3 regions of the Priestia sp. YIM B13489 genome follow, and region 1 is predicted to be linked to each of the others. Evidence: predicted binding sites of a transcription regulator. Region 1 holds the regulator's gene; each other region holds the start of a gene.
What was found. The regulator Rex, encoded in region 1, represses fermentation and respiration genes when NADH is low (regulators of the CRP and FNR family bind a similar motif). The targets are predictions, from matches to a motif close to TTGTGAAATATTTCACAA.
Positions count from the first base shown of each region.

Region 2: the regulator Rex is predicted to act here: its motif matches at 9,991-10,008, upstream of ACFX4W_RS18220 (anion permease).
Region 3: the regulator Rex is predicted to act here: its motif matches at 2,536-2,553, upstream of yeiL (transcriptional regulator YeiL).

Region 1 covers NZ_JBHZOQ010000053.1:3,075,913-3,085,780, forward strand. The annotation lists gene groL (chaperonin GroEL) at 1-817, opposite strand, end outside; gene groES (co-chaperone GroES) at 885-1,169, opposite strand; gene ACFX4W_RS21540 (CPBP family intramembrane glutamic endopeptidase) at 1,469-2,197, shown strand; gene ACFX4W_RS21545 (YdiK family protein) at 2,194-2,421, shown strand; gene tatC (twin-arginine translocase subunit TatC) at 2,447-3,202, opposite strand; gene tatA (twin-arginine translocase TatA/TatE family subunit) at 3,218-3,403, opposite strand; gene ACFX4W_RS21560 (redox-sensing transcriptional repressor Rex) at 3,457-4,095, opposite strand; gene ACFX4W_RS21565 (ABC-F family ATP-binding cassette domain-containing protein) at 4,554-6,488, shown strand; gene tsaD (tRNA (adenosine(37)-N6)-threonylcarbamoyltransferase complex transferase subunit TsaD) at 6,743-7,759, opposite strand; gene rimI (ribosomal protein S18-alanine N-acetyltransferase) at 7,756-8,205, opposite strand; gene tsaB (tRNA (adenosine(37)-N6)-threonylcarbamoyltransferase complex dimerization subunit type 1 TsaB) at 8,220-8,918, opposite strand; gene tsaE (tRNA (adenosine(37)-N6)-threonylcarbamoyltransferase complex ATPase subunit type 1 TsaE) at 8,915-9,385, opposite strand; tRNA gene ACFX4W_RS21590 (tRNA-Asp) at 9,606-9,681, opposite strand; tRNA gene ACFX4W_RS21595 (tRNA-Ser) at 9,693-9,785, opposite strand; tRNA gene ACFX4W_RS21600 (tRNA-Ala) at 9,796-9,868, opposite strand, start outside.
Region 2 covers NZ_JBHZOQ010000053.1:2,435,939-2,450,808, reverse strand. The annotation lists gene ACFX4W_RS18265 (YycH family regulatory protein) at 1-993, shown strand, start outside; gene ACFX4W_RS18260 (two-component system regulatory protein YycI) at 980-1,759, shown strand; gene ACFX4W_RS18255 (MBL fold metallo-hydrolase) at 1,778-2,572, shown strand; gene ACFX4W_RS18250 (S1C family serine protease) at 2,630-3,862, shown strand; gene ACFX4W_RS18245 (CxxH/CxxC protein) at 3,935-4,093, shown strand; gene rlmH (23S rRNA (pseudouridine(1915)-N(3))-methyltransferase RlmH) at 4,177-4,656, shown strand; gene ACFX4W_RS18235 (tRNA dihydrouridine synthase) at 4,826-5,824, opposite strand; gene ACFX4W_RS18230 (PhoX family protein) at 6,234-8,132, opposite strand; gene ACFX4W_RS18225 (class I SAM-dependent rRNA methyltransferase) at 8,656-9,855, shown strand; gene ACFX4W_RS18220 (anion permease) at 10,135-11,568, shown strand; gene ACFX4W_RS18215 (alpha-amylase) at 11,598-13,049, opposite strand; partial or broken gene ACFX4W_RS18210 (ATP-binding protein) at 13,330-13,488, shown strand; gene ACFX4W_RS18205 (hypothetical protein) at 13,538-13,660, opposite strand; gene katA (catalase KatA) at 13,814-14,870, opposite strand, start outside.
Region 3 covers NZ_JBHZOQ010000053.1:35,304-41,818, reverse strand. The annotation lists gene ACFX4W_RS05925 (hypothetical protein) at 1-169, opposite strand, end outside; ZMP/ZTP riboswitch at 401-479, shown strand; gene ACFX4W_RS05920 (phosphoribosylaminoimidazolecarboxamide formyltransferase) at 529-1,695, shown strand; gene yeiL (transcriptional regulator YeiL) at 1,851-2,513, opposite strand; gene ACFX4W_RS05910 (class I SAM-dependent methyltransferase) at 2,622-3,257, shown strand; gene ACFX4W_RS05905 (cupin domain-containing protein) at 3,310-3,639, shown strand; gene ACFX4W_RS05900 (serine hydrolase) at 3,901-4,740, opposite strand; gene ACFX4W_RS05895 (class I SAM-dependent methyltransferase) at 5,043-5,858, shown strand.

The DNA.
Region 1 (9,868 bases):
CTACAGCTGTGAATGTACCACGAAGTTTGTTCACAACTAATGTTGCTAAAGCTTCGCCTTCTACGTCTTCAGCGATGATTAATAGAGGCTTGCCTTGTTGAACAACTTGCTCTAATACCGGTAAGATTTCTTGAATGTTACCGATTTTTTTGTCTGTGATTAAGATGTATGGATCATCTAATACAGCTTCCATTTTATCTGAATCAGTTACCATGTAAGGAGATGCATACCCACGGTCAAACTGCATACCTTCTACCACTTCTAATTCAGTTGTGAAACCTTTTGATTCTTCAAGTGTGATAACGCCGTCGTTACCAACGCGCTCCATTGCTTCAGCAATTAATTGACCTACTTCTTCGTCAGCTGCTGAGATAGCCGCTACTTGAGCAATTGAATCTTTACCTTGAATTGGTTTAGAGATTGCTTTTAGTTCTTCAACCGCTACAGCTACTGCTTTTTCCATACCTTTACGGATACCCATTGGGTTAGCACCAGCCGTTACGTTTTTAAGACCTTCTCTGATCATTGCTTGCGCTAAAACTGTTGCAGTAGTTGTACCGTCACCAGCAACGTCGTTTGTTTTGCTAGCAACTTCGGCTACTAATTTAGCACCCATATTTTCAAATGCGTCTTCTAATTCGATTTCTTTTGCAATTGTTACACCGTCATTTGTAATAAGCGGTGAACCGAATTTCTTTTCTAATACAACGTTACGACCTTTTGGTCCAAGCGTTACTTTTACAGCATTTGCTAATGTATCTACACCACGTAGCATTGCGCGACGTGCTTCTTCGCTAAATTTAATGTCTTTTGCCATGTTCTTTGACCTCCTCAAGATGTTCTTAATAATCTATTTTTTACGTATGATAAGTTTGTGGTTAACATTAGCCGATTACAGCTAAAATATCGCTTTCGCGTAAAATTAAGTATTCAGTACCTTCGTATTTCACTTCAGTACCCGCATATTTTGAGAAGATGATACGATCGCCCGCAGCTACTTCTAAAGCTACACGCTCACCGCTTTCTAATACTCGGCCTGTACCAACAGCAACAATTTTACCCTCTTGTGGCTTTTCTTTTGCACTGTCCGGTAACACGATACCGCTTGCTGTTTTTTCCTCAGATTTTACAAGTTCAATCACTACGCGATCACCTAATGGCTTTAACAAGTGAAACAACCTCCTCAAATAATATGTTTGCATTTTTATTAGCACTCAACCTCAACGAGTGCTAACACAATTATTATATTAAAACAAAGTGGGTTTTTTTTGCAAGTATTAAACAAAAAAAATTTAAAATTTACGAAAACTACATATAATAGTTTTAGATTTCGACGATTTTGAGAAATAAAGCATTCTTTTCTCTGTTCAATAATATGTATGTTACAATACGAGCAAGAAGAAATTACTAACTTTACAGTACTTCTTCGACATATATACATAAAAACCTTTTAAAGGAGTATAGAAGATTGGAAAAACGTTATTGGTATGTTATCCTCACCTACATCCTTATGCAGTTTTCAGGAGTTGTTGGTATACCGCTGTTAAAATTAACAGGAATGTTTGATCAATATCCAGTTCGAACAGCGAATGTCATGCTTTTGACTTATTGGACCATCATTAGCTTTATCCTTGGTTTACTTATTGTCTTACTGCTGCTGCGCCGTGACATGTCCATGCGTATAGAACATGCGGGAACAACGGTAACTGTGGTCTGGTCAGTCCTTGGGGTGTTCCTGGCTATGGCTGGTCAAGCTGTAGCAGGTATGATTGAGCACGCTCTTGGCATTACCCAAGTATCTGAAAACACACAAAATATTGTTAATCTTGTTAAAGCAACGCCGTTCCTAATTGTCGTTACGTCTGTTATTGGACCAATTCTAGAAGAGATTATTTTTCGAAAGATTATTTTCGGCTCTCTTCACAAACGATATAATTTCTTTGTCTCTGCATTTATTAGTTCCCTTATTTTTGCTGCCGTACACTGGGATTTTAAACATTTGCTCGTGTATACAGCCATGGGATTTGTATTTGCATTCCTTTATGCAAGAACAAAACTAATTATTGTACCCATTATTGCTCACGTGTTGATGAATACAGTCGTTATTTTATCTCAAACTATTTTTGCAGATAAAATTATAGAAATGCAAAAGCAAGCAGAACAAATGCAGTTTATTTTTGGAGGCATGTTTTTATGAAGAATATCCCTTTAACACGAGGGTTTATTTATATTATTATGGGGGTTTTATTCACCTACCTGGCTATTCAAAATGCTCAGGAAACCGTGTGGAATTTCCCCACGATCTTATTTGCACTCGTAGCCGCGTTCGATTTCAGATTTGCGGTGCGCATTTTTATCTTGCACTATAAAATTAAAAAGTTGCAGCAGCAATATAAAAATCAAGATGATTCATCTAAATAAAAAAACCACTGTTTCAGTGGTTTTTTTACATACTAACATCTTCTCTTTCTTGCTCTGCCCTTGCCTTTAACACTTTGCGATACGAAATGCGGGAAATAATGATGCTGATTTCATACAAAATTAAGAGCGGCACTGTCACCATCATGTGCGAGAGCAATTCTGGTGGTGTAATAAGTGCGGCAATAACTAGCAGTACGAAATAGGCATACTTTCGAATTTGAGATAAAAACATAGGCGTGATAATTCCTAATCGCGTCAAAAACATGACGACAACAGGAAGCTGAAACAACAGGCCAAAAGGCAGTGTGAGCTGCATTAAAAAAGAAAAGTATTCATTAATGCCAATCACTTGGTTTACATTCAGCTCATCAGAAACGCGCGTCATAAAATCGACGACAAATGGAAACAACACGAAATAAGAAAAAGAGACACCGCCGATAAAGAGAAAAATGGAAACAGGAATATATCCAAGCGTTACCTTACGCTCTTTTTCATATAAACCAGGACTAATAAATGCCCAAAGTTGATACAGTGCAACAGGAGCTGCAAGTACACAGCCGATAATAACAGCAAACTGCATATAAATCTTAACTGGATCTGTTAGCCTAAATGCATTCATCGTTAAATTTTTTGCCTCATCAGCATGCTGTAAATAGACAATAACCTTATCCGCTATAAAAAAGCCGCCAATTGTGGCAATGACAAAGAAAAATAAAACAATTAAAATGCGCTTTCGCAGCTCTCCTATATGATCATATATTGACATTTCTTGTTCGGTCATACTATGATCACCCTTTTACTCTTTGTCATCTACTTGACGCTGTTTATCTTTTTCACGATCTTCTGAGGCACCGCTAGCGGCATGCTTAAACTCTCTAAGCGTTTGCCCGACTGATCTTCCTAGCTCCGGTAACCGTTTCGGTCCAAAAATAAGCAGTGCTACAATCGCAATAATAATCCAACTGCCTGCTCCAATCCCCATATTCCCACTCTCCTTATTAATTTAGACTTAAGGAAATCGTAACACAGTCCATCTTATTCAACAGGATAATTTTTCAAAAAGTAGACAAGCGACTGTAATTCTACAGCCAGATCAATATGATGCAGTCGAATCTCATCCGGTACGTTTAAGCGTGCAGGAGTGAAGTTTAGAATCCCTTTAATTCCGCAATTCACTAAACGATCGGTAATTTGCTGAGCCACAGTGGCAGGAACGGTTAAAATCGCCACTGAGATATCATCACTCATATAATCTTCCAATTGGTCAAGGTGATAAACCGGCACGTCGCCTACTTTTGTACCGACTTTATCTTCTATCACATCAAAAGCGCACTCAATTTTGGTGTTATTATTTTTAATAAAATTATAATTTAAAAAGGCCGTTCCCAGATTCCCTACGCCAATCAGTGCTACTTTCGTTACTTCATCTTGGTCTAACGTTTTACGGAAAAATGTAAGTAAATAATTCACATTGTAGCCGTATCCCTTTTTCCCTAATGCTCCAAAGTAAGAAAAATCCCGGCGAATAGTAGCAGAATCAACTTTCACTGCCTCACTTAACTCCGCTGACGAAACACGCTGTTTACCAGAAGCATGCAAGTTTTTTAAAAAACGATAATAAAGCGGCAATCGTTTAGCCGTTGCTTGTGGTATTTTTAATTGTTCAGTGTTCACGTTGTACCCCCTCAGTTCATGTATGTCATTACTAACATTTTCAAGTCATATTGCATTACCTTTCACAAAGCCTCAACCGCCTTGAGGTAGCGCTTCCAATTCTCTCTCTTTTCTCTTGTTTTATATATACTCCGCTTCACACCCCGACGCCTTTTGTCTATCCAGGAATACTTAAAGTCGGTAGCTAGAACGAAGCAATTAGCCCTTCAAAGGATCCGTTTGTTAGTCATGACGGATTTTCTACATCCATCATATATAAGTTCAGAGATGCACTTATCTCTTATTTTAACATAGTATCCTGTATAAAATGTGCAGGTAAAATCATTTTATTTCATGAATCAAAACATTCGCTTCATCATTTGTTCTTGTCCCTCTACAAATTACAAACGCTTGTAGGAAGAACTTGTAGTTGAAAATATGTTAAAATACACTATGGATATACTACTAGAGGTGAAAAAATGATTATTCTACAATTGAACGGTATTACAAAATACTATGGGGCAGAACCCATTTTATCGAATATAAAGTTAGAAGTACAATCAAAAGACCGCATTGCCCTAGTGGGACGAAACGGTGCTGGTAAATCAACTTTATTAAAAATTATTGCTGAGCAGCTTTCTTATGACAGCGGAGAAATTATTAAACCTAAAGGTGTTTCCATTGATTATATGGGACAAGATACAGTTCTTGAGTCAACACTCTCCATATGGGAAGAAATGATGACAGTCTTTGCTCCGTTAAAGAAGATGGAAAAAGAATTACGTACGCTTGAAACGAAGATGGGCGATCCAGACATTTTTAATGATTCAGTTCAATACGAAAAACTAACCAAAGAGTACGATCAGCTTCAAGTAACGTTCAAAGATTTAGGCGGCTATCAATATGAAGCGGATACACGATCTATTCTTCACGGTTTCCGTTTCTCAAACTTTGACTATAGCACCCCTATTTCCTCCTTGAGCGGTGGACAAAAAACGCGCTTGGCTCTTGCAAAACTGCTTTTAACAAAGCCAGACTTGCTTATTCTGGATGAGCCTACCAACCACTTAGATATTGAAACTTTAGCATGGCTGGAACAGTTTCTGCAAGGGTATGAAGGAGCTATTTTAATTGTTTCACACGATCGTTACTTCCTTGATAAGGTCGTAAATCAAGTGTATGAAGTCACACAAAAAACAACGGTCAAGTACACGGGCAACTACTCTAAATACCTTGTACAAAAAGCAGAGCGATATGAAAAAGAGTTGCGTCAGTACGAAAAGCAGCAAGATGAAGTCGCAAAACTGAATGATTTTATTCAGCGAAACATCGCCCGCGCATCGACTACAAAACGTGCGCAAAGCAGACGTAAGCAGCTCGATCGAATGGAGTTAATAAATCGACCTAACGAAGGCGAAAAATCAGCTAGTTTTTCGTTTGAAATTGAGCGTCAAAGCGGAAATGAAGTCTTAAATCTCGAAAACGTGTCCATCGGATATGATGAAAACAAATATGTCGTCCAAGACGCAAACCTTCGGATTAAAAAAGGTGAAAGCCTTGCGTTGGTTGGCCCTAATGGAGTTGGGAAATCTACGTTATTAAAAGGTATTGTGGATAAACTAAGCTTCAAGACTGGAACCATTTCTTTTGGCTCAAACGTAATGGTTGGTTATTACGACCAAGAGCAAGCTAATTTAATATCTAATAAAACTGTTTTAAATGAGCTTTGGGATGACTACCCATCCAAACCTGAAAAAGAAATTCGTACAGCGCTTGGAAATTTTCTGTTTTCAGGTGATGATGTACTGAAAATCGTTTCGACGCTTAGCGGTGGTGAAAAAGCACGTTTGGCTCTTGCGAAGCTTATGCTTCAAAAAGCTAATTTCTTAATTTTGGATGAACCTACTAACCATCTTGATTTAGATAGCAAACAAGTACTCGAGAATGCGTTAATTGATTACCCAGGGACTCTATTATTTGTTTCACATGACCGTTATTTTATTAATCGTATTGCAAACAAAATAGCAGAGCTATCTCCTGAAGGAGTAGAAGAATTTCTTGGAGATTATGACTATTATGTAGAAAAGAAAGCAGAAATAGAGGAAATCAAAGAATTAGAAAATATAAAAGCCAACGAAGAACGTACGGTAAAAGTAGATAAACAGTCTTATAAACAAGATAAAGAACAAAAGAAATTGATGAGGCAGCGAACGCGCCGAATTGAAGAAATTGAAACTGAAGTAAACAAATTAGAAGCCGCACAAGCGGAGAATGAAGAACTTCTTTGTAATCCTGAAATTTATCAAAACCACGAAGAAGTATCAAGATTAAACGGTGAAAATGAAAAAATTTCTTCACAGTTATCCACATTAATGGAAGAGTGGGAAGAATTACAGCTGCTTCTAGAAGAATAGCCTATATTTTTTCGTATTTATTCACCCTATTTACTTGTTCGTGCGCTTTAGGACAAGCTTTATCCACTCTGTGAATAAATAGTGGATATCTGTCTGATTTTCATAATTAAAACTTGTTGATAACATGTCCGTGTACTGAGTGCACGGACTTTTCCACATAATTATCCACAGTCAATTCTAAATTTATTGAATATTGTTGATAAATCATTTTTATCCACAAAAAAGACGAATGAGAAATAAATCTCATTCGTCTCTTACTCTTCCAAGTCTAAACCGGGGTTTGCGTTTAATGACATATCTGAGCGTTTTCCTTGAGCAAATCGTACACTTGCCGCTGCTCCAATCATTGCGGCATTATCCGTGCATAGAGATAGCGGCGGGATAATAAGCTCAATGTTTGATAATGGTGCAAATGCTTCTTCTAGCGCTGCTCTAAGTCCTTTATTAGCAGCAACTCCTCCTGCTACTAACACTTGCTTAACCTTATATTCCTTTGCAGCTTTAACCGTTTTAGTTACTAACACATCAATAACACTCGCTTGAAAGCTAGCAGCAAGTGTTTGTGGAAGAATTTCTTCACCTTTTTGCTTCGCGTTGTGGACAGTGTTAATAACTGCTGATTTTAACCCACTGAAACTAAAATCATAGGATCCTTCTTCTAGCCAAGCACGCGGCAAATCAATTAATGGCTCTCCTTCATGTGCAAGGCGGTCAATATGAGGTCCGCCTGGATATGGAAGGTTTAACGTGCGGGCTACTTTATCGTAGGCTTCTCCTGCCGCATCATCTCTCGTTTCACCAATCACTTTAAACTGACCGTGACTTTCCATGTATACAAGCTCTGTATGCCCTCCAGATACAACTAGCGATAAAAGCGGGAATTCTAATTTTTTGATTAGCTGATTTGCATAAATATGTCCTGCAATATGATGAACACCAATTAATGGCTTTTGGTGTGCAAATGCTAGCGCTTTGGCTGCATTTACGCCAATAAGAAGTGCTCCCACAAGCCCAGGTCCTTCCGTTACAGCTATTGCATCAATATCTGCAAACGTCAAGTTCGCTTGCTTTAAAGTTTCTTCAACTACTACCGTAATTTGTTCCACATGATGACGAGATGCAATCTCCGGTACGACACCGCCAAATCGTTTATGGCTTTCTATTTGTGATGCCACCACATTGGCTACAATTTCATGACCGTTTCGAATCACGGCCGCTGCTGTCTCATCACAGCTTGTTTCTAATGCTAAAATTAATTGATTTTCACTCATAAATTCACCCACATAACTAATGCATCCTCATTGTTATCAGAATAATAATTCTTACGAATACCTCCAGGTTTAAAACCTAGCTTTTGATACAATGATTGTGCAATATGATTAGATACCCTAACTTCTAATGTCATTGACACAGCACCTAGTTTTCGAAGAACGTCCATCACGTTGCGCAGCAGCAATTCACCGAGTCCCTTACCTCGGTAGTCTGGCAATAGGGCAATGTTGGTTACATGTGCTTCGTCAATAACAATCCACGTTCCGCAATACCCAATAATATTTTCTCCTTCTTCCATCACAATGTAAGTTGAAAATTGATTATTGGTTAACTCATTTTGAAACGCTTCTGAACTCCAAGGTGTCGTAAAAGACTTCTCTTCGATTTTCACTACTTGATCAATATCTTTAACTTCCATTAAACGAAACTTAATTGTTAGTTTCATGTTTATACCTTCTTTTATCCTTTTTGCTGTGAAGCAAGCCAGTTAGCTTCGGCTTCAGCTAAACGAATGTAGTTCGGAACAAAAGTATGCACAGACTGCGGCTCTTTCTTCATTCCTAAAAAAGCCAATTCACTTGGTCTTGGATTAAACTGCTGAACATGGGCAAATACAGCTTGTTTACCCAGCACTTCTTTTAACGCCTCTTCATGCATGGGAAGATCATTGCCTATGAATAAAATGGGTTTGTTGTATGACTTTAAATGTTCCGCCCAGTCCTTATTAATAACAAGTCGATCACTTTCAACTTCTAGAAGACCTCGTTCATTATTCCATTCATATAGTCCTGTATAAAGCTGTTGACGGCGCGCATCAAATAACGGAGCAATATACCCATCAAAATAGCGACCGTTTGCTGCTAGTGCTTCAAGGCTAGATACACCTATTAAAGGAATATTTAAAGTCCAAGCAAGTGTCTTGGCAATGGTAACGCCAATTCGTACACCTGTATAAGATCCGGGACCATGTGCCACTACAATACGGTCTAGCTCGCTTGGCGCAATATCACAATCCTTTAACAAAGATTCCACAGCGTTCATCACACGAACGGAGTGATTCTTTTTTAGATTCGTAATAATTTCTCCAATTACTTTGTTTTCTTCAACGACAGCAACACCCATGACAAAATTGGATGTATCAATGGCTAACATTTTCATCTTTTAAAAAGCTCCTTACATATTTCAACGTACCGACTGCCTATCGCTTTTACAAGGATTTTACGAGTCGTTTCGTTTTCATGGTAAATATTGATTTGAATATATTCATTAGGAAGCTGCTCTTCAATCAGATGAGCCCACTCCACGACCGTCACGCCATCTCCTTCAAAATACTCATCGAACCCTAGGTCTTCAAATTCATCCCCTAGACGGTACACATCCATATGATAAAGAGGAAGGCGACCGCTTTTGTATTCTTTAATGATCGTAAATGTCGGGCTATTCACATTGCGTTCAATTCCTAATCCTTTAGCTAAACTTTTTGTGAATGTTGTCTTTCCAGCTCCCAAATCGCCTTCAAGCAGCAGCACGTCACCAGCTTCTAATAAAGTTGCTAGACGAGCAGCCAGCTGATTAGTTTCATCAGGAGACGTAGACATAAACGTAAATTCGTTAATCTCTGTCATTCATTCAGAACCTCATTTCAATCTGTATATATATATTGTAAACGTTGTGGACTATACATATCCAGTAAGAAATCCAACAATCTTTAACATCGCAATTCTATAAGGAAATTTCTTTGTATATAAAAAATTCCTTAGGATTGCTCCTAAGGACGGTAAAGTTTTATATAAAAATGGTTCAAACAATAAAAAAGACGAAACAATGTGTTTCGTTTCTAAAACATGGCGGTCCCGACGGGAATCGAACCCGCGATCTCCTGCGTGACAGGCAGGCATGTTAACCGCTACACCACGGGACCGAAATAGAAAATGGCGGAGGAAGAGGGATTCGAACCCCCGCGGGCTTTAACACCCCTGTCGGTTTTCAAGACCGATCCCTTCAGCCGGACTTGGGTATTCCTCCGTATACTGTATGGTGGAGCCTAGCGGGATCGAACCGCTGACCTCCTGCGTGCAAGGCAGGCGCTCTCCCAGCTGAGCTAAGGC
Region 2 (14,870 bases), 640 kb from region 1:
CCTTTGAAAACATTTCAACAGCTTTTTTCATTTTCTCAAACGTCTTTGCCTAATCAAACATTTGACCGTGTACTCATTAAAATTAAGCGTACACCTTCATTTTTCGTGAGCGTGTATCTTGTGAATTATGAGCAAAAAAAGATTTATTCGGTTACAGTCAAGAATTTGGCCAAAGATGATATCAAAGAATTAGAAGATAAGATGAAACGTACGTATGCCCCGAGCTTTGTATATAAAGAAAACAAAAATCGGTATATCTTCCTTCCAGAAAACAATATCACGATGAATAGTGAAGTCTACTATACGAGCATGAGGCATTTAGATATTGAAAAATATAAGGAAGCGCTTTTTAACAACCCAGACTATGCACGGAAAGAAACGTCTACAAACCGAGATGTCTACACCGAAGGTACAAAAGTGATTAATGTTAATACGAAGACAGATGTGATGGAATATGTGAATCTTGTAAATTCCACGACCGAAGTAATGGAAGATTATAATTTAATAAACCGCAGCTTTAGCTTCGTTAATGACCACGGCGGCTGGACGGAATCTAATTACAGGTTCAACAGCTGGAATCGTATTACAAAAGAAATTAGCTATCGTTATTATAAAGATAACTATCCAGTGTACAGCAATCAGGGAATGACTGAAATATATCAAAGATGGGGAAATGCGGAGATTTTAAATTACCGTCGTCCTCTTTATCGTTTTGTGAGAGTACAGGATTCGAGTGTAGAAAAGCTGCAGTCATCTCAAAAGGTGATTCAATTAATTGAAAAACACCAAAACTTTGACCCGAATCTGTTAAAAGATATTTCAATAGGCTATCAGCTAGAAGAAGTCTCCCAGCAGCCAAAAACCGGTGAAAAGACGGTTGAGTTTAATTCTAACTCTGTCAAACTCGTTCCTTCTTGGTTCTATTATTATAATAGTAAGTGGTATCGAATTGCACCGCCGACCGAAGGAGGCGATAACGATGGATTGGAATAGAACAAAAACCATCTTTATTTTCACTTTCTTGATCCTTAATATTTACTTAGGCTATCAGATTTTTAAAACTCATCAAGAAGATCAGTACTCTCTATTTGTGGAGTCGAGCGTTGAAGAACAATTAACGAGTGAAGGCATTGAATATAAACATTTACCTGTAGATGTGAAGGAAGCTTCGTCGTTAAATGCTAAAAGCAAACTGTTTAAAGATGAAGATTTAAAAAAGCTTAAAGAACAAAAAGCAGCGCTGCTTGAGGAAAAAACAATTCGAAGTGTACTAGACAAACCTTTTTCAGTACCTGAAAAAAGTCCCGAAGCAAAGCTAAGTCAATTTCTAAAACGGTATGTGCTCTCGGGTAAGGATTATGAGCTATGGAATGTTAACAAAGAGAAAAAAACAGTTACATTCTTTCAACAATATAAGAAGCATAAAATCTTTGATAATGAAAATGGCATGATTATTGCTCATTTAAATGATAAAGGTGAAATTATTTCGTATGAACAAACGATGCTAGGTTCTGTGAAAACGTTAGATGATGAGCAGGATGTTTTAACGCCTTTAAAAGCATTAGAAAATTTGTTTTTGAAGGGTGAATTGAAAAAGAAAGATTCTGTAACAAAAGTAGAGTTTGGGTACTATACGTTTGATCTGCCACTACTAAATTCTCAAGTTTTAGCACCAACTTGGCACATTGTTGTAAATGGAGATACGAGTTATTTTGTAAATGCCTTTGAAGGGCAGATTATTAAAAAAGGAAATAAATAAGTATTTGGAGTGAGATAAATGAGCCTGCATTTCAGCGTGCTAGCGAGTGGGAGCACAGGAAATGCGATTTTAGTAAGTGATGGAGAACATTCCTTACTAGTTGATGCAGGGCTGAGCGGAAAACAAATGGAAGCTCTATTTCAACAAGTAAATCGCAATATCCCGGATTTATCAGGAATTTTAGTGACTCATGAACATAGTGACCATATTAAAGGACTAGGTGTTCTGGCACGTAAATATAAGCTCCCTATTTTCGCAAATGAAAAAACGTGGAACGCAATGGATGGCTTGATTGGCAACATTGATACAGAACAGAAGTTTCACTTTGAAATTGGCCAAACGAAATCGTTTGGTCAATTGGAAGTGGAGTCTTTTGGCGTTTCGCATGATGCTGCAGAGCCTATGTTTTATGTCTTTCATGAAGGATCTAAAAAATTAACCCTTATTACGGATACCGGCTATGTAAGTGACCGCATGAAAGGTACGATTAAAAATAGCGATATGTACGTATTTGAAAGCAATCATGACGTTGAAATGCTGAGAATGGGGCGATACCCTTGGAGCATTAAAAGACGAATTCTAAGCGACGTGGGACATGTATCAAATGAAGACGCGGCTCTTGCAATGGCAGATGTGATTGGAGATCAAACCAAACGCATTTACTTAGCGCATTTGAGTCAAGACAATAACATGAAGGAAATTGCCCGCATGTCGGTTGCACAAGTGTTACAACAGAAAGACATCAATGTAGAGGACAATATTCTCCTATGTGATACTGATCCAAAAAGACCAACTGATATTGTTTATGTATAGTCTCTAGAAAGGAAGCGAAAAATAACTTCATTTAGTACGTGAATGCAGACATTCACGATGATAAATGAAGGGTTCGGTGATAGTGTGGAACATTATGATGAAGGCCAAGAGCCAAATAGTCGGCCGCCTAAACGCCGCAGAGGATATTTCGCTTCTGCTCTGATTGGAGCAATTATAGGTGCACTTATTGTACTGCTTCTTATGCCAGCCTTGGTGAGGAACGGGATTTTACCAGATGGGTGGATGACGGATGAAAATAGAGATGAACAAACAGGGTCTACCATTCAAAAGTCAGTATCTCTTGACGTCACTACGGCCGTCACAAAAGCTGTTTCTGAAGTCAATGCAGCAGTTGTAGGAGTTGTAAACATTCAGAACTCTGAAAGCTTTTGGAATGATGAACGAACTGATGCCGGGACGGGCTCAGGTGTTATTTACAAAAAACAAGGCAACAAAGCTTATATTGTGACAAACTATCATGTCATTAAAGGCGCTAACGAAATTGAAGTGAGCTTCAGTAACGGTACAAGGGTATCGGCTAAAATTCTTGGCAGCGATGATTTAATGGACTTAGCAGTTCTTGAAATTGACGCAGGCCACGTGACAAAAGTGGCTACCTTCGGAAATTCTGATAAGCTTAAAGCTGGTGAACCAGTGATTGCTATCGGAAACCCGCTAGGCCTTCAATTTTCTGGCTCCGTTACACAAGGAGTTGTCTCAGGGGTTAACCGTGTCATTCCTCAAGATTTGAATGGCGATGGAAATCCTGATTGGCAATCAGAAGTTATTCAAACAGATGCCGCCATTAACCCTGGTAATAGCGGGGGTGCTCTTGTTAATATTGATGGTGAATTAATCGGTATTAATTCCATGAAAATTGCTCAAGAAGCAGTAGAAGGCATTGGTCTTGCGATTCCAATCAACATGGCTAGGCCCATTATTAATGACTTAGAACGATATGGTGAAGTCAGACGTCCGTATCTTGGAGTTAGTACACTATCATTAAGTGAGGTATCAGGGTATCATTTAAAAGAAACCCTTAAGTTACCGCATGATGTAGTAAACGGAGTCGCTGTTCTAAAAGTTGAGCCAGGTTCGCCAGCCGCTAAAGCCGGATTAAAGGAATATGATGTGATTGTTGAGTTAGATCACAGCAAAGTAAGGGACATTGCGACACTTCGCAAACACCTCTACATTGAAAAAGAAATTGGCGATAAAATGAACGTAACGTTCTATCGCGATGGCAAAAAGAAATCCACAGAAGTAAAATTAACGCGTCAAATGAAGTAAAATAAAGTTATCCACAGGGGATAAACTCCTGTGGTTTTTTAATGAAAAGAATAGAGAAAGGAAGATAAATACATGAAGATATATTGCTGTTTAGAACATACAGAACTAGCGCTGGATGTAATGGTAGATGAGATTGAGCTAGCGCCGGTTTTTGAAAAAATAGAAAATTCCACTGACAAAAAAAGCTGTGAATATTGTGAAAATGAAGCTGTATATGTAGTAGGGAACTAATATTCTTATACAAAATGTGGATATAACATGTGGATATGTGGATAATATCTGTGGATAAGAGATAAAGGAGAGGAGAATAGCCTGTGAATATCTCTATTATAACCATTGGAAAGCTAAAAGAAAAATACTTAAAACAAGGTATTCAAGAATATTTAAAGCGTTTATCAAGCTATGCAAAAGTGGAAATTATTGAGCTTGCAGATGAAAAAGCGCCAGAAAACTTAAGTGAATCTGAAATGGAACAGGTAAAACAAAAAGAAGGAGAGCGCATCTTAGCGAAAATCTCAGACGATACTTATGTGATCGCATTAGCTATTAACGGAAAACAAAAGTCTTCCGAGGAACTCGCAAAAGAAATTGATTCATTAGCTACCTACGGAAAAAGCAAAGTAGCGTTTGTCATTGGCGGGTCGCTTGGTTTAAGCAGCGAAGTAATGAAACGCTCAAACGCAGCCCTTTCTTTTTCAAAGATGACGTTTCCTCATCAGCTTATGCGCCTAGTATTAGTAGAACAGATTTACCGAGCTTTTCGTATTATTCGAAATGAACCTTATCATAAATAGATCGTGTGGATATTTTTTCATTAAAAGCTGAGGCAGAAGGAAATGTAAAACCTTCTGCCTCAGCTTTTATCATATGTGGATAAATAGCATACGTCTATAAAAAAGAACAAGAGGTTCTTCTCTCCGATAAAATGTTAGAACAATTGAGTTTAAACAAACGAGATCTTATTTAAGAAACAGAAAAACCTTCGTCTTCTTTCACTCCAGCTCTGTCTTTAAACTCATCAAGCAACGCACGCACTTCGTCAGTTGTTTCCGTGCTCATGAGTAGATTTCTTAATTCACTTGCACCGCGGAATCCGCGAACGTAAATTTTGAAAAAGCGTCGAAGCGGTTTGAAAGGGCGCGGCTCTAATTCTTCAGAATACTTATCATGAAGATCTAGCTGCAGGCGAAGAAGTTCTAATAGCTCTTCGCTTGTGTGCTCTTTCTTTTCTTTTTCAAACGCAAACGGATTATGGAAAATTCCGCGTCCAATCATGATTCCATCAATGCCGTACTTCTCCGCAAGTTCAAGACCTTTCTGGCGGTCAGGAATATCACCGTTAATTGTTAGTAGCGTATGAGGCGCAATTTCGTCACGAAGCTTCTTGATCTCCGGAATTAACTCCCAGTGCGCGTCAACATCGCTCATTTCTTTTTTTGTACGAAGGTGAATAGAAAGGTTCACGATATCCTGTTCTAAAATGTGCTTCAGCCAGTCGTACCACTCATCAACTTGCGTATAGCCAAGACGAGTCTTTACGCTTACTGGAAGCCCTCCAGCTTTGGCTGCCTGGATAATCTCAGCCGCAGTATCTGGACGGCGAATCAGACCAGAACCTTTTCCGTTTCCTGCAACATTCTGCACAGGACAGCCCATATTAATATCAATGCCGCGAAAGCCCATTTCGGCCATGCCAATACTCATTTGACGGAAGTATTCAGGCTTGTCTCCCCAAATGTGCGCAACGATTGGCTGTTCATCATCTGTAAACGTCAAACGTCCTTTTACGCTATCTTTCCCTTTCGGATGGCAGTAGCTTTCCGTATTCGTAAACTCTGTAAAAAATACGTCAGGTCGTGCTGCTTCGGTCACAACATGGCGAAAAACGACATCCGTCACAGCTTCCATCGGTGCCAAAATAAAAAACGGACGCGGCAACTCATGCCAAAAATTATCTTTCATCTTATATCTAAACCCTTTCTTTTAGGGAAAACATATTCCCAAAATTAAAAAGTGTAATTTCTTTTATAAGGTTGAATGCTAGTATAAACTTCAACCAATATATACTTTAATGGTATGGGAGGAAAAGTGCAAGGGAACGAGTGGTTTTGTTTTGCTGGAAATACTTATTGAAACAACTTTTATATCTAGTATTAGTGGGGTGTAAGCAATTAAAAGCAAGCTTGAAGGCATGTACCGGATACTCGCGAATAAATATCCTAAAGCATTTGGTTTGTGTGTAGGCACTTTCTCCAAGGATATTATAAAGTATTCACCATAATTATGATTACGATAAACGATTTTATAAATAACTTCGACTATATAAAAAACCACGTCTGTCACTGCACAACAGACGTGGCTTCATTACATATTAATGCTTTTTGTAAGGAGCGCCGTCCTTAGAAGGCAGTCCAGAAATGTATCCGACACCGCCAGTTTCTTGAATGCCGATGCTTTCTTTCATTGCATTAGCTAGCTCTTCTTTATCAACAGCGGTAATACTTTTGTCGCTGATGTCCTCGCCCGGGTGCTGATAGTTGCTTAGTACGTAGCGAGAGTTTTGAATGTTTTCTACTGCACGAAGTCCTGTTGCTTCTGCTCCCACTGGAACTGAAAGGATGCGTGATAGTTTTTTAGTTTTTACATTATAAGCCCATACGAAGTTGTTTGTATGCAGTGAGCTGTCTTCTCCGATAAACAGTGTATTTAAGTTATTTGAATACGTAAGGTTGTCAGGGTTGGCAATTTTATTTGGGTCCGCTGTATTACCGTATGCATCTGCTTTTTCTAGGTCTTGTCCAATCAGTAGCCCTTCCATGCTTGCAGGAACGTAGCGACTGTTAATCTTGCCGTTTGCTAGGTCTTTTTGATGCGATCCTAAGTTCAGCTGGTAGGTCACACCAGACTCTAATTTTGGAAGCTGGATATCATCTTGTACAGCGCCAGATTCTTTTAGCATGGCACTATTTTGGTAAGAAATAGCCATATACGCTTTTTTGTCTTTTTTGTTAACCGTTAGTCCTTCCATCTTGTTGAATTCAGATGTTGCACCTAAAATTGCACCGTATCGGCGTGATTCTAAAAAGGCAGCTGCTTTTTCCATACCAGGCTTTACTTTTAGGTATTCAACTTTTTTACTTGCAGCGGTTTTCACAGCTTTAAATCCTTTTTTAGGCTGGTCAGCTGTTTCAAAAATATCACTAAATTTTGTGCCTTTGTCGATTATTGTTTTCACTTCATTGTCTGTTGCATGGCCAAGCTTAATCCATTGAAGGTCGCCTTTACCTCCATTTTCTGTGCTCGTTTGTTTAAACTTTGCCGCATAAAGAGTTCCTGCTGAGAAGTCTTTTTCCTTATCTGCTACATACATAAACATCATGGTATTAGACCCATCGTCTCCAAAAAGAGCGGTTTTGTTATCTGGAAGTACCTGCATCATTTCGTGTGAAAAACGGCCTGTGCTGTAATGTTTTACGACGGATGCATGGCCGCTTTCATCCACTGAAATTTCTGGAATCCAGCCGTAGTAGTAAGGGTTTGCTTTTGACGTGTCGCCGAAATAAAGCTTAGCGAAGTTCGTGACGTCTTTATAAGAGCTGGATGAAGGATCTTCAAAAGCACGTGCATCGGGCTCATATTCTTCTGAACCAAGGTGAGTACCCCAATCCGTTGTAGAGCCATTACACGGCGTCCACAAACCATTTACATTGGAAAAATCAATTTTTTTAGCATGGTTGACCGTTAATTTTCCTGTTTTATCATCTCGGTCAACTTGTGTAAGCGTCATTGAAGCGGGAAGACCGGAAATCTCTTTTCCAGCATTATTAACAGATTCATATTCATAATGTGAAATAATATAAGACTTACCGTTGATGGTGATAAAGCTGTTTGAATCCGGTGCGTCTGATACGTACGGTGATGGCTTATCGGGAACGCTTCGGTCAATAATCGGATCCCCGTTTGCATCGATCGGTGTACCTGCGGCGATTAATTCCCCTTTATTATCGACAATTTTATCTTTTGAAAGAAAGAGCTGGTTATAGTTAAGCGGCGTTTCTTCAACGCTTCCATCTTTATACGTTACTTTTACAGATGCCTCTGTATACGTTTTAATCATATTTTCAATCGTAGTAGGTGCTTTCATTGGCTGAAACTCGACGCTTTTGATTTGTTTTGGATGTTGAACTGGGTGATGCTCTGCTGCAAAAGCAGAAGCGGCACTAGAAGCTAAAAGGGTGAGAGATAGTCCAAGAGATACTCGTTTTTTCATGGTTGATAACCTCCAAATTGTATTCATACACTTATTAAATCATTTGATTGTTGAGGAAATATAAAGAGAAGCGCTGGATTTGTTGAGCTGTTGTTAAGAACGTTGAACATTTATATGACAAGTTTAACTAGAAGTTATTCAGCTATCTTTCAGAATTTGTTCAGATAGCATTCAGCCGGGCTTCACAGTGCATTCATGGGCCGCTCTTACAATAAAGACATAGCTAAAGGCGACAAGAAGCGCTTTGGCTCGTACAGCAAAATTGAAAGGTATTTTAGCAGAAAAAAACGTCACTCAGTTCGATGCTTATACGGGGCAAGAGTGCTCATAATTTTTTATCTTAAAACATAAAACATACATTTCATTTTTTATTCATATCAAGCAGAGGGTGTTTCAAGGCATCCTCTGCTTTTCTATTTATAACTAGAAACGGGGCTGTTTATCTATGTTAAGATAAATGTAGATTATTGTTGTAAAATGGATAGAACTAGAATGAAATAAATTAAATAGATAGGGTGTACACATGAGAAAAGAAGTACAAGTTATAGCCAAAGAAGCTTTTATTAAAAAAGTGAACAAGGGTTATCCACTCATTGAAAAAGATGCGCTTGTTGATGGTCATAAACTGCAAGAAGAAGGGGTTATTATTAACTTGGTCACTCCCAAAAATCAATTTTTAGCCAAAGGCTATTATGGAAAACAAAACAAAGGCTACGGATGGATTCTTACGAAGAAGAAAAATGAGCAAATTGACGCGGCGTTTTTTGCTAGAAAAATTCAGCAAGCTATTTCGTCTCGTCATGACTTTTATGCGTCTGAAGACACAACTGCTTTTCGTGTATTTAATAGTGAAGGTGACGGAATCGGTGGCTTGATTATTGATTATTATGACGGATATTACGTCATGAGTTGGTATAGTGAAGGAATTTATCAATTTAAAGAATACGTCATTGAAGCCTTAAAGTCTGCGCCTAACTTTAAAGGGCTGTACCAGAAAAAACGTTTTAACGTAAAGGGGCAGTATATTGAAGAAGATGATTTTGTAGCAGGGGATAAAGGTGAATTTCCTTTAATTGTAAAAGAAAATGGTATTCGTTTTGCCGTTTACTTAAATGACGGAGCGATGGTGGGAGTCTTTTTAGATCAGCGAGACGTCCGTAAAACGATTCGAGATAAATATGCAAAAGGAAAGACCGTGCTAAATATGTTTTCGTATACAGGCGCATTTTCAGTGGCGGCCGCTCTTGGAGGAGCTGCGAAAACAACAAGTGTCGATTTAGCCAATCGCAGCTTGGCTAAAACAATTGAGCAATTTAGTGTAAATGGAATTGATCACGAAGCACAGGACATTATCGTAGAAGATGTTTTCAAGTATTTTAAATATGCGGTCAAGAAGAACATGACCTTCGATCTTGTGGTGCTAGATCCGCCGAGCTTTGCCAAGTCGAAAAAGCATACGTTCAGCGCGGCAAAAGACTACAAAGATTTATTAAAAGAAGCCATTGCTCTTACAAAGCCAAATGGTGTCATTGTAGCATCTACGAACGCAAGCAATTTTGATATGAAAAAATTCCATTCGTTTATTGAAAAAGCTTTTAATGAAAAAGGGGAACAGTACAAAATGATGGAGCAGTTCGCTCTTCCAGCTGATTTTAAAACAATAAAAGAATTTAAGTCAGGTAATTATTTAAAAGTCGTGTTTATTCAAAAAGTAAATCGCTAAATGCAAGGCTGCATGATGAATTCATGCAGTTTATTTATTTTCAAAAAAATAACGCTTACAAGCTATTTTGAAGGGAATAAAATGAAGGTAAGAGATAAATATTGTCAATATATATGATAAAATAATAAAGGAATTATGCTCAACACTTCACAATTTTACAATATCATCCTTACGAAACGTATTTTTACAATTATTTTATTTTAAATGGGATAAGTATTGAGTACGAAGTGGAAAGAGCATACTATTACTATTATTTAAAAACATGAAAGGAGAAAGATTATGGCTGAAACAACAAAAAAGCCTGCCGGCGAAGTGAAATTTATTCCTTTATTAATTTGTCTGGCAATCGGACTTATTTTATGGTTTATTACACCTCCGTCCGGACTTGATTTGAAGGCTTGGCACTTATTCGCTATTTTTGTGGCTACTATCGTAGGGCTTATCATTAAACCATTGCCATTGGGCAGTGTAGCTATTTTATCTTTAACCATTATTGTATTAACTAATACATTAACGCTTGAACAATCGCTCAGCGGTTTTCAAAATACGACGATTTGGTTAATCGTTATTGCATTCTTTATTTCTAGAGGTTTTATTAAGACTGGTCTAGGAACAAGGGTTGCCTATATCTTCGTTCGTTTGTTCGGTAAAAAGACGTTGGGACTATCGTATTCTCTTATCGTAAGTGACTTACTTTTATCACCTGCAATGCCGTCTAATACAGCACGAGCTGGAGGAATTATTCTTCCAATCATTCGTTCTTTATCCGAAACATACGGATCGAGAACTGGCGACGGTACGGAGCGCAGAGTCGGTGCTTTCTTAACAAAAGTATCGTTTCAAGGAGATATGATCACATCCGCTATGTTCGTAACAGCAATGGCGGCCAATCCTCTTGCGGTTAAAATGACGGAACAAATTACAGGCAAGACTATTTCATGGGTTGGCTGGGCAGCGGCTGCAATCGTACCTGGAATTATTAGTTTAATCGTTATTCCGCTCGTTATTTATAAGCTGTATCCGCCAGAATTAAAAGAAACGCCGGAAGCATCTGAAATTGCAGCAAAAAAACTAAATGAAATGGGTCCGCTAAAGAAAGAAGAATGGTACATGATTGGCGTATTTTTACTTCTTCTTGTGTTGTGGATTTTTGGCGCTAATTTAAATATTAATGCAACAACAACTGCTTTTATTGGTCTATGTGCGCTGCTTTTAACGCAAGTGTTAAGCTGGTCGGACATCAAAAAAGAACAGGGAGCATGGGATACATTAGTCTGGTTTGCTGTTTTGGTTATGATGGCAACTTTCTTAAATGATCTAGGCATGATTCCTTGGTTCAGTGATCTGATGAAAGGCACTGTTAGCCATATGTCTTGGATGACGGCGTTGATTGTATTAGCTATTGCATATTTTTATTCTCACTACTTTTTTGCGAGTAACACGGCTCACGTCAGCGCTATGTACGCAGCATTTTTATCTGTCATCGTGGCCGCTGGTGCGCCTCCGTTACTGTCAGCATTAATTTTAGCGTTCTTTAGCAATTTATTTGGCTGTTTAACTCACTACGGAAGTGGACCCGCACCGGTGTTCTTCGGTAGTGGATATGTAACGCAGCAAAAATGGTGGTCGCTCGGCTTTTTAATTTCAATTATTCATATTATCATTTGGATTGGAATTGGCGGCTTGTGGTGGAAACTGCTAGGTCTATGGTAAAAAAACAGTGGCGCAGGCCACTGTTTTTTTTATGCTTCAGCCCAAACGGATACAGAGCCGCCATTTACAGGGAATTGTCCGTAGCCATCTTCTTCAATCACAACTTGGTCCTCTCGGTTGTTTGTGAAGTCAATCCACGTTTGTCCACTTCGGTGTTCGCCGACGAACATTCTCTTTTCGCCATCTTCACCGTTTGACATCACCACAGCGCATCCAGACTTCTCAAATTCCTCTACACCATGCCTTACCCATCCAATAGTATTCGGGTGATCAAAATAATCGTCTTGCTGGCCGTATGCTTTGTCATAGCGTACATGCAAGAGAGTGGAAATATCTTTTTCTTTTCCTTCAATTGGGTGCTCTCCGCCTATCCCAAAATAGTCTCCGTAAAACACACAAGGATAACCGTCTTCACGAAGTAAAATTAGAGCGTAAGCACTCTGTTTGAACCAATCTTCTACCCAAGATTCTAAAGATTCATTTGGCTGAGAGTCATGGTTATCTACAAATGTGACAACATTCAAAGGGTGAGTCTTGACTAATGTATCATCAAAAATCGTGGTTAAATCAAAATCTCTTCCTTGCTGAGAGGCTTCATGCAGTTTATAGTGCAGCGATACGTCAAACAAATCGATTTGATAATCAATCACGTCTAGGAATTCCTGACAGGCTGTTAACTCTGGATTCCAAAACTCTCCCACAAAATAAAAGGGCTTTTCTTGAGAAGAGGACAATTCGTGGGCAAACTCTTTAATAAAATCGTGGTTAATATGTTTAATGGCGTCTAATCGATAACCGTCGCACTGCAGAGTGTCTGCTAACCATTTTCCCCATTTGATCATTTCTTCTCGAACTTCAGGATGATCGTAATCAATATTCGCAAACATTAAATAATCGTAGTTGCCAAACTCTTGATCCACATTTTCGTTCCAGCTTTTGTTTTCTCCGGCAATACGAAAAACGCCTTCTTTTCCATTTTTATCATCGTAATCAGTGCCGTTAAAATGATTAAAGTTCCATTTGAAAGAAGAATATTGATCGCCGCGCCCTTCAAATGTAAACTTTGTCCAACCTTCAATTTCAAAAGGTTCAGAAATTTCTTCTGTTCGGTTCATGGGGTCCACTTCAATGACGTGGAACGTTTCTTTTTCATCTGCTGCAGCTTTATGGTTCATTACAATATCCACATAGACATTAATTCCATGATTATGACAGGCATCAATCGCTTCATGCAGCTCTTGCTTGGTTCCATACTTTGTACGAACGGTTCCTTTTTGATCAAATTCGCCAAGATCGTATAAGTCATAAACGCCGTAGCCATTATCCTCTGATGAAACACCTTTTGTAACCGGGGGAATCCACACGGAATCAATTCCTTGTTCTTTTAGTTGAGGAGCGAGCTCTTTGAGGCGTTGCCAATGCTCGCCATCAGCTGGCACATGCCATTCGAAAAATTGCATAATTGTATGATTCCGTTCCAAGTTAAATCATCCTCCTTTTAAATAAAAAGATATAATCGCTCACGGATAGTTCTTTAGAATCAAATGAGGAATTGATTATATTTTTTCTTTTAACGTTCCTGTTATCCCTATTCCTTAAACCTTTTTCAATGTTTGAAGCTTAAGAAAATCTTAAAATGTTTTCTTCTTTTTTCTTAAAAAATGCAGTTTACAGTAAAACCCATAGACGAAATGACCCATGATATACTTTTGAAAGGAGTGTTAGAAATCAGTGAACGAATATATGATTTTAGTTGTAGGTGCTGAGCTGTTTGAACGATTTAAAAGAGGGGACACTTCAAGACAAACCGATGGCTCCGGACTTGGGTTAGCTATTGCTAAGTCAATTATTGATTTGCACGGAGGAGAACTGAATATTAAAATTGACGGAGATTTATTTAAAGTAACGATTATTCTTTAATGTGAGTGAATATAAACAGCATATCTAGTAAAAAAGAAAAGCAACCTCATTATGCTGGTTGCTTCTCTTTTTTTAGCGTTCGTAATTTTATTCCGCAACCGCAAAGCGTACTGTGCTTTAGTACTTTTATTTCTCTATCACACTGATTACATCTTATTTCTTGTCCAATCATTTCTTCACCCCTTCCTCTTTTTACAAGAATTTAAATAAGTATCCATAAAATATGGATACTTATTTAGTGATAAAATGTTAAACTAATTGAGAATAAATGAGAATATGAAATGAGAAAAATACCTTTATTTTCTCATTACAAAAACTGATATCTTTATTTTACTTGCTGCGGAACAGACAATCCTAAACCATCTGCAATGCGTGTTCCATACTCTGGATCCGCTTTGTAGAAGTGCTGAATTTGACGCAGTTTAATCTCTTCTTTTTCTACAGGCTTCATAGCTTCAACGATGTTTGCAACTAGTCGCGTACGCTCGTCTTTGCTTAGAAGGCGGTATAAGTCACCTGCTTGCGTGTAATGATCGTTATGATCATATGCAACACTATCAGCAACGCCTGAAACAGGGTATGCCGCTTGTTTGTTTTCGTGAGATTCTGTCGGGCCGCCAAAGCTGTTTGGCTCATAATAAACAGAACGGCCGCCGTTATCGTCAAAGCGCATTTGACCGTCACGCTGATAGTTATTTACTTCATTGCGCGGACGGTTAATCGGTAGCGCTTGATGGTTAGCACCCACGCGGTAGCGATGTGCATCGCTGTATGCAAATAGTCGACCTTGCAGCATTTTATCAGGTGATACGTCAATTCCCGGTACAAGCGTTCCAGGTGAGAATGTAGCTTGCTCCACTTCGGCAAAATAATTTTCTGGATTGCGGTCCAAGACCATGCGACCTACTTCAATTAACGGGTAGTCTTTTTGTGACCAAACCTTTGTTACATCAAACGGATCAAAGCGATACGTATCAGCGTCTTCTAATGGCATAATCTGAACGTACAGCTTCCATGAAGGGAAATCGCCTTTTTCAATGGCATTAAATAAATCTTCAGTATGATAATCTGGGTTTTCACCAGCTAGCTTTGCAGCTACGTCTGGAGACAGATTTTTTACGCTTTGCTCTGTTTTAAAGTGATATTTTACCCAAACGCCATCTCCTTTGGCATTAACCCATTTAAATGTGTGGCTGCCAAATCCATGCATATGGCGTAAAGTTGCCGGGATACCGCGGTCAGACATTAAAATAGAAACTTGATGCAAAGATTCAGGAGATAAAGACCAGAAATCCCAAACGGCCGTCGGGTTTTTTAAATGTGTGCGTGGATCGCGTTTTTGTGTATGAATAAAGTCAGGAAATTTAATCGCATCTCGGATG
Region 3 (6,515 bases), 3.0 Mb from region 1:
CATCTGCCACTTGTTTAGCAGACTCTTCATCAATGGGAAATGCTAATGATTCCTCATTAGTAAATTCGTAACTGGATACCTCTTTCCTTTTTACGTTCTTATACGAATGATATACGTAATATAATTTACCTACCTTTATAAAATAGTATGGATACTCGCTGTTAGGCAACTTTACTTCCCTCCATTTCTGCATCCTTCAATTGCTTTATAAGTTACTATTACTATCTTACTTGGACTTAAAAAGGTAAAATCCTTCTACGCCAAAGGGTTTCCTTCTTCATGTGTCCCGGAAAGCTGTATTATGTAAACTAGATCTGTATATCATATACAACTAAAAAAGAAAAATTCGGCTAAATGTATTGTTAAAATTACTGTTATTATGTAAAATTTTCTTATAAAACAGACTATGTGTTACTGGCGTAAACATGGAGAACCATGAGGAAGCACATAGATAACGGCCGTACGCCTGGGCAAAGTATTTGAACATGAGTTCAAATACTTTTTTTATTTAGAAAGGGGATTTTTTACATGAAAGAGATTGGTTTACGGTACGGAATGAACCCAAATCAAAGTAAAGCTAAAGTTCGGAATGCTAAAAACACGCCTATTAAAATCTTAAATGGAGAAGCGAGTTATATTAACTTTCTAGATGCATTAAACGCTTTTCAACTGGTTCAGGAGCTTCGACAGGCTACTGATCAACCTGCAGCTGCATCCTTTAAACACGTAAGTCCAGCAGGTGCAGCTGTGTACTCTCCACTAAATGAGACACTTACTGAATCCTATTTTGTTAAAGGCCTAGACCTGTCTCCATTAGCGATTGCTTATGCAAGAGCGCGTGGGACAGATAGGATGTCTTCATTTGGAGATTGTGCTGCTTTTAGTGATGAAGTGGATATAACTGTAGCTAACCTCCTCAAAACAGAGGTTTCTGATATGATTGTTTCACCAAGCTACACTCAAGAAGCACTAGAGATTTTGAAACAGAAAAAGAAAGGAAAATATCTAATTTTAGAGATTGATCCAAATTATGTGCCTGATCTAATTGAAAAAAGAACGATATTTGGCATTACTCTAGAACAACAAAGAAATGATGTACAGATTGGGAAAGAAGTTTTCAATCAGATTGTTACGACTCAATGTGATATCCCTGATCATGCAAAGAGAGACCTTCTTGTTGCTCTTATTACATTAAAATATACACAATCAAACTCCATTTGTTTCGCATTAGATGGCCAAACAATTGGAATTGGTGCTGGACAGCAGTCCCGTATTCATTGTACGAGGTTGGCTGCTGAAAAAGCTGATAAATGGTGGCTAAGACAACATCCAAGAGCCCTTAACATGAAGTTCAGAGAAGGCATTTCTCGTGTAGAAGTTAATAATGCAATTGATGGATGGCTGAATGATGATATTACTGAGGTAGAAAATGAGCACTGGAAACAATGTTTTGAGGAGGTCCCTGCTAGGCTAAGTAAGAGTGAAAAACGAGAATGGCTAAAAAGATTAAAAGGCGTTTCCTATGCATCCGACGCTTTTCTACCTTTCCGTGATAATATCGATCGTGCGGCTCAAAGTGGCGTTAAATATGTGGTTCAAACAGGAAATTCTTTACGAGATGAACAAGTTACACAGGCAGCAAATGAATATGGGATGATCATGGCACATTCAGGTATACGTGTATTCCATCATTGAGCTATGAATTAAATATGATTAGCCCAAAAGAGCCAAGACTTATAAAGGGATTGGCTCTTCTAGAATGTTTTCGATACATGCGATTATGGCAACTACATTTTATATCATTTACATATAGTCATCTTTCTTATGAAACGAGGTTATTATGAGTGTCTTTAATTTAATTCAGCTAATTTTTTCAAACGTTCTTTGTCCCTAATAATGTAACCTCGCGACTGCTTTTCAATAGTCTTTGATTTACATAGCTGGGCTAGTACATGGAGTAGATGGCGATATGATACACCCAAGTATTCGCATACTTCAGTATGTTTTTCTTTATAAAAGTTATCATCAGCCGACAACATTATAAAAGCAGCAAGACGGTTCTCGAGTGGATAGGCCTGATTTTGTGTATACTTTGCTGAAATTTTAGTTGCTTTCTCACTTAAAAAACTGCATAAATATCTGAGAAATGTTACATCTGTTAAGAGCTTATTTTTACAGGTGTTAATAGGAATAGCTAAACAAATGGTTTTAGTGACAGTTTGTATAGCTTTAGAATATCTTTGTGAATTTAATAGTTCCACTTCCCCCATAAATGTTGGAGCTTGTAAAAAATTAATCAAGGACACTTTCCCATTTTCGTGTGTAACATAGAGTTTTGCCTTACCTTCAACAAGATAATAAATATATTGAGGATAGGAGCCTTCCTTATAGATAAATTCACCACGTTCAAATTCGCAGACCTGAATAAATGGAGTAATTGGAAAGGAAAAAAGTGATTGAATAGAGTATTTCTCGATATAGTAACTTTGCATAGGCTCGTTTAAAAATTTCATTTTTTCTCCTACTATTATAAAAATATGAGATATCTCACATTATTTTATGTTTTTACATGCTATGATGCAATAAAAGTTGATAGATCAATAGGGAGTTGTTTCATAAAGATGATCAAACAAGATGAATATTGGAATGAAGTAGCTAATAAAAAAGAATTTACTACGCCTTTTCAACCTGAATTATTCCTAACACATGTTAATCACAATGCTGCCATATTAGATTATGGTTGTGGGTATGGACGGACTTTATTGGAATTAAGAAGTTACGATTATAACAATTTACATGGTGTAGACTTTTCAGAAGAAATGATTAAAAGAGCTAAGTCTCATAACTCAGAAATCGATTTTCAAGTTATTCAAAGTGGGAAGCTTCCTTTTTCTAATGATTCTTTGGATGCTGTCTTACTTTTTGCAGTTTTAACATGTGTTCATAAAAGTGAGGAACAAAACGCTATTTTAAATGAGATTAAACGGGTACTAAAGCCAGGAGGTATTATTTACATCAACGACTTTCTACTGAATAGTGATGAAAGAAATAAATTACGTTATGAAAAGGCACTCACTAAGTATCATACATACGGGGTTTTTGAATTACCAGATGGGGCCATTTTACGTCATCATAGCGAAGAACGTGTGAAAGAATGGGTAGATCAATTTGAAACCTTAGAATACAAGAAAGTAGAATATACAACTATGAATGGAAATCGTTCAAATGGTTTAGTTTACATGGGGAAATTAAATTGAATTTATTATAGATAACATATAAAGGGGAATTGTAATGCTAGAGAAATTAGAGCTGGAAAAGATTAATCTTCAAGAAATTACAAAAGATATTAAAGATCAACACTTGAATTTTCCTGTATCGAATATTAATAATCACTGTCTTCGTATAGCTGTATTTTCAGGCGAATACAAATGGCACTATCATTCTAATTCAGATGAGCTTTTTATGGTTTTGGAGGGAGAACTTTTAATTGATTTTAAAGATAGGGATACAGCCGTGTTAAAACCGAATGATACGTTACTTATACCAGCTGGAACAATACATAGAACCAGAGCGAAACAAAGAACAGTAAATCTTTGTTTCGAGGATATAAACGCTGATACCATAATTATTGATGAGTAAATGAAATAACATAAACATTGTAAAAGCCATTTAAGATAAGTCTTAAATGGCTTTTACGTATGTACAGATAAATTCTTATAAGCTGTTTTATGTAAACAGAATATGTTACCGATCTTCCAAGAAAAAATTCTGAAAAGGTATGTTGAACATCACCATTTAGTGAGATATATAAATAAAATAATGAAAAAAGTATTAAGCGAGAAGGTGCGTCTCGTCTAATACTTTTTTCATTATTTTAAGTGGTAAGTTTTATGTTTAATTTTATGAAATCCTATCTGTGAGTCTACTAAATACAATCGGCTTTGTACTCAACATTGGTGGTAAATGCAATTTAAACTGTGATAATTCGCCTTCTACGTCCATCTCATAGGCAATTAACACAGTCATTTCCGTATGAGAAAGATTCCACTTTGTCGTGTATACATTGTAATGATGATGTTTCATCTCTATATTAACTGATTCCCACTTTAAATATAACGTATCGTTTTGTTTATACACTTCCATTTTCCCATATGCAGGATGCTCAAATATCCCTGTATATTCTTCTACTGCATGTGTAAGGGTTGTCTCTTTTACTTGTGGAAGAGGCTTATCTAATTCTTTCATCATTTCTTTAAATTTAGCTGTATCTTCTATAGCTCTTTTACGCCAGTCAATTGCATCTAGCTCCAAATATTGAATTTTTTCTGCGATGTCTTTTCGTGTTAGTGAAGATCCATACCATAGTAATTCATGACGACTAACACCAGAACGATGAGAGGCCAAATTACGAGCTGTAGTTTGTGAGCTTGCTAGAGGATCATGGAGTGAAAAAGCAGGAATATACGTTTGAACAGATTTATCCCAATTAAACTTTTGTTGCTGAGCAAGTAAACTTAGAGAAAGCGTCCCAAAAGCTTTTGTAGATGAACCAATTGCAAACAGTGTACTTGGTGTAACAGGTTTTTTATTTTCAATGTCGCGATACCCAAATCCTTCAGAAAGAATAATTTCTCTATCTTTTATGATTGCGACTGCTGCTCCTGGCACATTTAAATCTTTCATCATTTCCTTTGTATAACCACCCAGGCGACCTGTAAGAGAGGATTTTATTTTTTGCATAAGAATTTTTCTCCTTTACCATTTTTTTCTACAAGTAGGTTATTTCGAGATAAAGAAGAGAAAGACCTTGTTGTTAACAAAGATGTCATATTTTTAGTTTCTGACTAGGAGTTATAGTTGACATATAAATATATTCTTTTTAAGAACAATGGACAAAGATTTTAGATATCTTGACTATTCATAACGCACATTATGTTAATTAACTTTGTATGTAATCTCCATCAATAGTTTACAAATTCTACAAAATAAATAATACTTATATTTATTGGAAGTTGCATAAGACATAGAAGGGGAATTTTTTTATGAACAAAGTTATGGATTATTACTCAACATTTGATGAGTGGGGACGCCTAGATAGAGAACCCTTAGAGTTTCAAATAAACTGGCATTATATACAAGAGTATCTACCGGAAAACGGCAGTATATTAGATAATGGGGCTGATCCTGGTAAATATGCAATGACACTAGCCGAGAAAGGATTTCAGGTAACGCTAACTGATCTCACTCCTAAATTAGTAAAGGTAGCTGAAAATAAAGCACAAGAACTTGAGCTTTTTAATCAATTTAATGGATTTCATATTATGGATGCAAAGGATTTAAATTTATTAAAAGACAAAGAGTTCGATGCTTCCTTGATGATGGGGCCAATGTATCATCTACAGAATGAACAAGATCGTGATGCTGCTGTTAAAGAACTGTACCGCGTGACAAAAGATGAGGGAGTTGTATTTGTTGCCTTTATGTCCCGAATTAGGCACGCTATCTCTTCACTGTTAAATCCAGAGGCGTGGAAACCCAATAATACAATGGACAATATCGAAGAGTTTATTGCTACTGGCGAATTTAATCATCAGGATGAAGGAAGATTTACAGGAGCATATTACTTTGATCTACAAGAAATTAATCCTTTTATGGAATCTAATGGATTTGAAACCTTAAGTCTAATTGGATCATCTAGTATTGGTTCTCTTTTATCTAAAGAACAATGGAATTATTGGACAGACAAGGGACAAGTTGAGTTTGATCGATTAATTGAATTATTAAAGAAAACAGCAACCGACCCTTATACTTTAGGCGTTTCGTCACATTTGCTTTATATTGGTAAGAAAAAAAGATAACTAAATAGTTATCTTTTTTCACGATCAGTCTTTAGATATATCTGATTGCATTAAGTAAATAATAAAGTACTTTACATATTATTAAAGTTTCACTATTTATACTTAGGGGAGACACATGTAAGAAAAGCCCTCAAAATTAATTGAGGGCTTTTCTTACATGTGTGGTTGATCATAGCTGCTTTTAATAGTTGATAAAAGTGTAATATATACATGTACATATCTAAAATATAGTATTGGGTTATAATTTGTCCAGTCAAAAGGTAAGCAAAATAAAAAGCCACCCAGTATTTGCAGGACAGGTGGCTTTTTACTATAAAATGCATGTGCAGACACATAATAACATATTTTTGCTATATAGACTATATTTTTCCGTACGAGCATATGTATAAAACATGCGCTTTTTATACATTTTTTTCTCGTTCGTCTCCTACTAAAGCGTTAGTATGTCAAAGATATATAAAAAGCTGCATTAACGAGAAAATATCCTCATCGAGAACCCCTACTGCCACAAGGGTTCTTTTGCTTTCTTGCTTCCTTGAAGATGTTTTATGCTAACTATAAAAAGAAAGATAACATTAGATTATTTGTGTCAGACATTATAACAAAGTTATAGCTTGTTTATATCAGTTTCCGGTAATATAAAGTTAGTTGATTGAA